DNA from 2 places in the Pseudomonas putida genome. Region 2 is predicted to be linked to the other one. Evidence: riboswitches for the same ligand, from Rfam matches in the RefSeq annotation. Region 2 holds a riboswitch; the other holds the start of a gene.

Region 1 (3,689 bases), 450 kb from region 2:
AGTTCTACCAAACCAGCGGCCTGGGTGAGGTCGGTACTTTCGACGTACAGTTTCACCGAGTTGTCGCCATCGACCTCATAGGTTTTCACGTTACCTTGAAGTTCGCCTTTGACACACCCCAGATAAGCGGTCGTGCTTCTATCGGTAGTACCGGACGTATAATCATGGCCATCGCGCACATCCCGATTCTGTGCACACCCGGCCATCAACAGCGTGGCAAAAGTGGTTAACAGTATTGCGCCTGCGACCGATCTTGAACTCTTCACGCGACACGCTCCTGCTGCCCCATCGATAACTGACGAAAGAGTGGCCAAGCCGAACGCCCTTTTTAGTTCTCGTGTGCCCATGGTACTGCGCAAAGTGCACAGCACAATAGGCTTGTTTGCTATATGGGCAATGGTCCATGACTGGCAACTTTCCGGCTTTCGCATTATTTCTTTAGCCGAGCGGAACGATTTCAATCAGCCATGATTCTCATGCGTATCGACCACGCGCAACGTTCAGGAGAGTCCCATGGTGTGGTGGCTGGAAATACTCGCCCAGTTCGTGATCTCCACAGGACTTGCCGTGTTCAGCATCTTTGTGTTCTGGGCCTATACGCTGGCGTTCGGCAAGACCTACAGCAAGCTGCTGTCAGCCGCGCTGGCGCTCGCCCTGCTGGGCATCGCCGCCTTCCCCCATGGCACGAGCGTGGCCATCGGCCAGCAGGCGCTGCTGGGGGCTGGCAGCGAATTCCTGTTGCTGGTCGCGGACGCCTTGGGTGTGATCAGCGCCGTGATGATTGCATCATTCTTCTTCAACCCTGGGCGGTTGCTCGAAGATTCATGACGGTAGCCAGGCTATCCGCCCAGCCCTTGGCCGGTGAGCGAACAGCCGTCAGCTTCAGTACTGTCAGCGTGGGCCACCACCGTGCCCGCCGCCCATCATGCCTGGGCCGCCATGCCCCCCACCATGCCCACCACCGCCACCTGGCGGCATGAACATCCAGCAACCTGCCAGCGTGGATACCAATGCAGCCACCACGGCGGCACGCAATACATGCTTCAACTTCATTGCAACGCTCCAAAAGCAAAAACGGGTGCCCTGCCGGATGGAAGGCAGAACAGCGTTGCAAGTGTAATTTCCAGACCGGGCAGCCTGGCGAGCTTTTCCATTTCTTTACAGTTGCGTGGTACAGGCCTGGCCCCATGCACCTTTGCATTTGACGCCACCTTCGCCGCGTGCTCTCCTAACGCCTTGCGTCAGGTGCCCCATCGAGGGTGAAACGGGAAATCGGTGCGTCGCAGGCCCTTGTCAGGGCCGGGCAAATCCGGTGCTGCCCCCGCAACGGTAAGCGAGCGAAGCGTCCAGACCACTGTGCCACGCAGTCCGGCATGGGAAGGTGATGCTTTTCAAGGAGCCCAGCTCCTCCTCGCAAGCCCGGAGACCGGCCTGGCGTTCATGAACACCCCGCGGAGGGCGGGCGCTGTCGCATTCCCTCGGGCGCCCTCGTGCCCGGGGCTGCCGCGCTTGTCCCCATTGCCTTCTAAAAAGCAAAAGCAAAGCAGAGGATCGCGTCATGCCCATCACCAGCGCCAAACACAACATCACTACCCCCGTCACCCTCAGCCAGCGCGTGGTCATTGCCGTCGGTGCCAGCCTGCTCGGCCTGTGCCTGGTGTACTTTGCCGGGTTCTCGCACATCGAAGCCGTGCACAACGCCGCGCACGACACCCGCCACAGCGCCGCATTCCCTTGCCACTGAGGCTGCCATGATCAAGCGTATCGCCCGCACTGCCGGGTTCAGCGGCCTGCTCGCCGCTCTGTTGCTGACCCTGCTGCAAAGCTTTTGGGTCGCACCGCTGATCCTCGAGGCGGAAACCTATGAATCGGCCGCTCCGGCAGCCGAGCACCACAGCCACGGCGACGAAGCCAGCGCTGGCCACACCCACAGCGAGGAAGCTTGGTCGCCAGAAGATGGCTGGCAGCGCATCCTGTCGACCACCGGCGGCAATCTGGTGGTTGCCGTCGGCTTCGCCCTGATCCTCGCCGCCCTGTACAGCCTGCGTGAACCAGGCCGTACCAGCACGGGAGCGCTGTGGGGGTTGGCCGGTTTTGCCGTGTTCTGCCTGGCCCCTACCCTGGGCTTGCCGCCGGAACTGCCAGGCACTGCCGCAGCCGACCTCGGTCAGCGCCAGAGCTGGTGGATCGGCACCGCAGCCGCGACCGCAGTGGGCCTGGCCCTGCTGGTGTTCGCACGCCATGGCTTGCTCAAGGCACTGGGCGCCGTCTTGCTGGTGGTGCCGCACGTGATTGGCGCTCCGCAGCCGGAAGCCCATGAAAGCCTGGCCCCGCAAGCCCTTGAGGCTCAGTTCAAGATCGCTTCCTGGCTGACCAACGCGGTCTTCTGGGTAGCCCTGGGCCTGCTCAGCGCCTGGCTGTATCGCCGCTCCAGCCACGCCTGATGGCCATCGACCAGCCATTGCCGGCGCTGTACGCCGGCTTCGGCTGCCGTCGGGGTTGCCCGGTGGACGTCCTCGACGTGTTGCTGCATGAAGTGCTGCAGCGTCACGGCCTGACCGCCACAGCACTTCGCGGCTTTGCCAGCATCGCGGGCAAGGCCGACGAGCCAGGCCTGCAACAACTCGCCGCACGCTACGCCCTGCCGTTGGTAGTTTTCGCTACCGAGCAACTGCAGGCGTACGAACCCCAGCTCAGCCACCGCTCCGCAGTCGCCTACGCCCACAGCGGCTGCTGGGGCGTTGCCGAGAGCACAGCACTGGCCCTGGCCAGCCTCAGTCACGCCGGCGCCACACTCAGGGTAACCCGTCAGGTGCGCGGCCCCGCTACCCTGGCACTGGCCTCTGCCGGATAATCGCTTCTTTCATCATTTCAAGGATCTGCCATGACGGTCTACTTCATCGGCGCCGGCCCCGGCGACCCGGAACTGATCACGGTCAAGGGCCAACGCCTGATCCGTCAGTGCCCGGTGATCATCTATGCCGGTTCGCTGGTACCTGCGGCGGTGCTCGAAGGGCATCAGGCCGAGACGGTCATCAACAGCGCCGAACTGCACCTCGAGCAAATCATCGACGCCATCCGCACCGCACACGCCAATGGCCAGGACGTGGCCCGGGTGCACAGTGGCGACCCCAGCCTGTATGGCGCCATCGGCGAGCAGATTCGCCACCTGCGCGAACTGGGCATCGATTACCAGATCATCCCTGGCGTCACTGCCACCGCCGCCAGCGCGGCATTGCTCGGCTGCGAACTGACCCTGCCACAAGTGGCGCAGACGGTCATCCTCACCCGCTACGGCGACAGCTCACCGATGCCAGCAGGCGAGCAGCTCGGCGACCTGGCCCGACACGGCAGTACCTTGGCCATTCACCTGGGGGTCAAGCACCTGCCACGTATCGTCGAAGAACTGCTGCCCCACTACGGCCCCGACTGCCCGGTCGCGGTGGTTCATCGTGCTACCTGGCCAGACCAGGACTGGGTGCGCGGCACGCTGGCCGATATCATCGAACAGGTTGCCTGCAAAGGGTTCCGGCGCACCGCCCTGATCCTCGTCGGCCATGTGCTCGGCGATGCGCCGTTCAGCGAGTCGGCGCTATACCGCGCCGGCCACGCCCACCTGTACCGCCCCGGCGACTAGCATTGCCAGGCTGACGAGGGGCGGAGCAGACTGCGCATTCCACCCGACCGGA
Region 2 (3,689 bases):
GGCCTCCCATCCGGGTTGGTTGTCCTGTGCGCAGATGGCCTGCAACACCGGGATGTCACGGCGGAACGGACGCAGGTTGGGGCGTTCCGGACTGGACAGGGCAAACCCTGTGGTGTTGATCAACACCTCTGCGCCCACTTCGTCCAGCCAGGCCTCGACTTGCTCCAGGCAGGCGCTTTCCTTGAGGCTGGCCACTGCGATGGGCAGCGGGTTGAGGCCGGCGGCCTGCAAGCGCTCGCAGAACACGTCGATGAAGGCGGTGTTGGCGGCCTGCAGGTGGGAACGATAGAACAGCAATGGCGCCACCGGGTGTTCGGGGTTCCACTGGCTGTACCAGTCCTCTAGCAGCGCACTGGGTTTGCGCGGGTGATACACCGAAGTCCGCGGCAAAGGCTGCGGTTCGTCCCAACGGTAATCGCGCCCCAGCCACTGGCTGGCCAGGCATTTGAACAGGTTGACAGCGTTGCTCTTGCCGCCCTGGCGCAGGTAGTGCCAGAGGCGCTCTGCCGGCTCGCCGGTGACTGTCCCGAGACCGGTCAGCTCAGGGTCCGGGCGGTCATCGCCGGGGACCAGAATCAGCTGCACGCCCCGTGCCGCCAGCTCGACCAGTTGTTCGACGCCATAGCGCCAGTAACCGACACCGCCGTGCAGCGACACCAGGATCACCTTGGCATGGCACAGGACCTCGTCGACATACAGGTCGACCGAGGCATGGTTCTGCACTTGCATCGGGTTGGCCAGGCGCAGGCTGGGGAAATCGTCCGGCAGTTGCTCGGCGGTTTCGGCGAGCAATGCCAGGTGCGAGTCGCCGCTGCAGAGAATCACCAGGTCGGCGGGTGTCTGGCCGAGGTCGGCGATGCTGTCGTCCGGCACGAAGCCGCCGGGCTGGGTCCGCAGCAGGTGCATGGGTCAGGCGCCCAGGGCCTGGCGCAGGCGCGCTTCCAGTTGCGTGGCGTCGAGGTCCTGGCCAATCAGCACCAGACGGGTGATGCGTGGCTCGTCGGCGCGCCAGGCACGGTCGAAGTGCTTGTCGAAACGGGTACCCACGCCCTGCACCAGCAGGCGCATCGGCTTGCCGGGGATGGCCGCGAAGCCCTTGGCGCGCAGGATGCCGAACTCCACCACCAGCTGGGTCAGGGCATCGAGCAGCAGGCTTTCGTCGGCTTCGGGCAGGTCGATGGAGATCGAGTCGAAGGCGTCGTGGTCGTGATCGTCGTGATCATCGCCGTCATGGTGGGAATCGTGGTGAGTACGACGGCCATCGATGTGCGCCTCGGACTCCGCGCCCACGCCCAGCAGTACTTCCAGCGGCAGCCGGCCGCTGCTGGCTTCGATCACCTTGACCGCCGGTGGCAGCTCCTCGGCCACTTCGGCACGGACCTTGGCCAGGCCTTCGGCGTCGATCAGGTCGGCCTTGTTCAGCACCACCAGGTCGGCGCTGGCCAGCTGGTCAGCGAACAGTTCGTGCAGCGGCGATTCGTGGTCCAGGTTGGGGTCAAGCTTGCGTTGGGCGTCGACCTGGTCCGGGTAGGCGGCGAAGGTGCCGGCTGCCACGGCCGGGCTGTCGACCACGGTGATCACCGCGTCAACGGTGCAGGCGTTGCGGATTTCCGGCCACTGGAAGGCTTGAACCAGGGGCTTGGGCAATGCCAGGCCGCTGGTTTCGATGAGGATGTGATCGAGGTCGCCGCGGCGTGCGACCAGTTCGCGCATTACCGGGAAGAACTCTTCCTGCACGGTGCAGCACAGGCAGCCGTTGGCCAATTCATAGACGCGGCCGCTGGCTTCTTCCTCGGTGCAGCCGATGCTGCATTGCTTGAGGATTTCGCCGTCGATGCCAAGCTCGCCGAATTCGTTGACGATGACCGCGATGCGGCGGCCCTGGGCGTTGTCGAGCATGTGGCGGAGCAAGGTGGTCTTGCCCGAGCCGAGGAAGCCGGTAACGATGGTGACGGGGAGCTTGGCCAGTGTTTTCATGTCGCGTTGCCCTTGGCAGGTTGGCGCGGGCACACGGGACGAAAGCCGCAGGCCAGGCCGGCCGGGCTTGTTCGCCACCGGATCACCCCGCCCGGTTGAAAGTCGAATTCGGCTCGAGGCAGGTCTCCTGGCTTGCACCGCTCCAGCTCTTGGCAGCAAGAAACTGGCGGGATGACGCCTTCCCGCGCGCGGCGCAGTGGCTGTGTCGATCCATTGTCGGTGCTTACAGTTGCGGGGGCAGCCGCGGCTTGTACCGCGTTCCCGTCTTAGCTTCGGCAGGGCCGAAGAACCTCGAAGTCGCAAGGCTACGCGGGGGTGGGCGGGGGGTCAACTGGTGCCCGCCGAAAACCTTGCAGCGCCTGTCAGATCGCGCGCCGCCCGCGCGGCGCATCGCGAGCTTTGCTCGCTCCTACGTTTGTTTCGGGCCAGTTAACCTGTGGGATTTTCGCGCGAATCCCTTGGCGCATGTCTCGATATCGCGTCGTACAAACAAGGCGGTCGCGCGCGTGTCACAGGCATTATTGGCCAAAAACAAACGTAGGAGCGAGCGAAGCTCGCGATGCGCCGCGCGGGCGGCGCTCGATCTCAAAGGCACTGCAAGACTACCGGCGAACACCTGCCAGCCCTCACACAATCACAAACCAAGCATCCATGGAAAGGAACCAGCGGCACACGCCAATGCCTGATGCTGTGCCAATTTTCAACTTATCTATATATGTTGTATCCCTGCTGCCCCCTTCAAAACGGAGCCGGCATGAAGAAAACCCCGCTAAGCCAACGCAAGGACGATCACCTGGACATCGTGCTGACCGGCACCCCCACGCACGCCGTAGACCCCGGCTGGTCGGCGCTGCGCTTCGAGCACTGCGCATTACCCGAAATGGCCCTGGACGACGTCGACCTGAGCACCGAGCTGTTCGGCTGTGCCCTACGCGCCCCGCTGCTGATCAGTTCCATGACCGGTGGCGCCGAACGCGCACGCTTCATCAACCAGCACCTCGCCGAAGCCGCCCAGGCACTGGGCATCGCCATGGGCGTCGGCTCGCAGCGTGTGAGCCTGCGCAGCAACCAGGACCAAGGCCTGACCGGCGAGCTACGCCGCCTGGCACCGGATGTGCCGCTACTGGCCAACCTCGGCGCCGCCCAGTTGCGAGAGGCCGACGGCCTGGACCTGGCGCGCCGCGCAATCGACACCCTGCAGGCCAATGCCCTGATCATCCACCTGAACCCCCTGCAGGAAGCCGTACAGCCTGAAGGCGACCGTGACTGGCGCGGCGTACTCGAACGCATCGAAACCCTGACCTCCCAACTGCCCACGCCAGTGATCGCCAAGGAAGTCGGCGCAGGCATTTCACCCAGCGTGGCGCGCATGCTGTGTGACGCAGGTGTAGCCATGGTCGATGTCGCCGGTGCAGGCGGCACCAGCTGGGCAGCCGTAGAAGCCGAGCGCGCCGGCAACGCCGCCGAGCGCGAGGTCGCCCTGGCGTTTGCCGACTGGGGCATCCCGACCGCCCAGTGCCTGCTGGCGGTACGCCGTGCCGTGCCGGAAATCGGCCTGATCGCCTCCGGCGGCGTGGCCAACGGCGTCGATGCCGCCAAGGCCATTCGCCTCGGTGCCGACCTGGTGGGCCAGGCAGCCCATGTACTGAGTGCAGCGATGATCTCCACCCAGGCAGTGGTGGAGCATTTCGATGTTCTCCTGCGCCAGTTGC

Evidence for each region. A riboswitch is a leader RNA that binds a small molecule or an ion and turns the genes downstream of it on or off. The one in region 2 is predicted to bind cobalamin.
Region 1: another riboswitch for cobalamin. It lies ahead of C2H86_RS25140 (CbtB domain-containing protein); the one in region 2 lies ahead of cobW (cobalamin biosynthesis protein CobW).

Annotation. Positions count from the first base shown of each region.
Region 1 covers NZ_CP026115.2:5,526,553-5,530,241, reverse strand. The annotation lists gene C2H86_RS25150 (hypothetical protein) at 1-266, opposite strand, end outside; gene C2H86_RS25145 (hypothetical protein) at 514-828, shown strand; gene C2H86_RS28250 (hypothetical protein) at 892-1,053, opposite strand; cobalamin riboswitch at 1,227-1,449, shown strand; gene C2H86_RS25140 (CbtB domain-containing protein) at 1,559-1,744, shown strand; gene C2H86_RS25135 (CbtA family protein) at 1,752-2,444, shown strand; gene C2H86_RS25130 (cobalamin biosynthesis protein) at 2,462-2,854, shown strand; gene cobM (precorrin-4 C(11)-methyltransferase) at 2,885-3,637, shown strand.
Region 2 covers NZ_CP026115.2:5,976,899-5,980,587, forward strand. The annotation lists gene cobN (cobaltochelatase subunit CobN) at 1-906, opposite strand, end outside; gene cobW (cobalamin biosynthesis protein CobW) at 910-1,977, opposite strand; cobalamin riboswitch at 2,078-2,287, opposite strand; gene fni (type 2 isopentenyl-diphosphate Delta-isomerase) at 2,732-3,689, shown strand, end outside.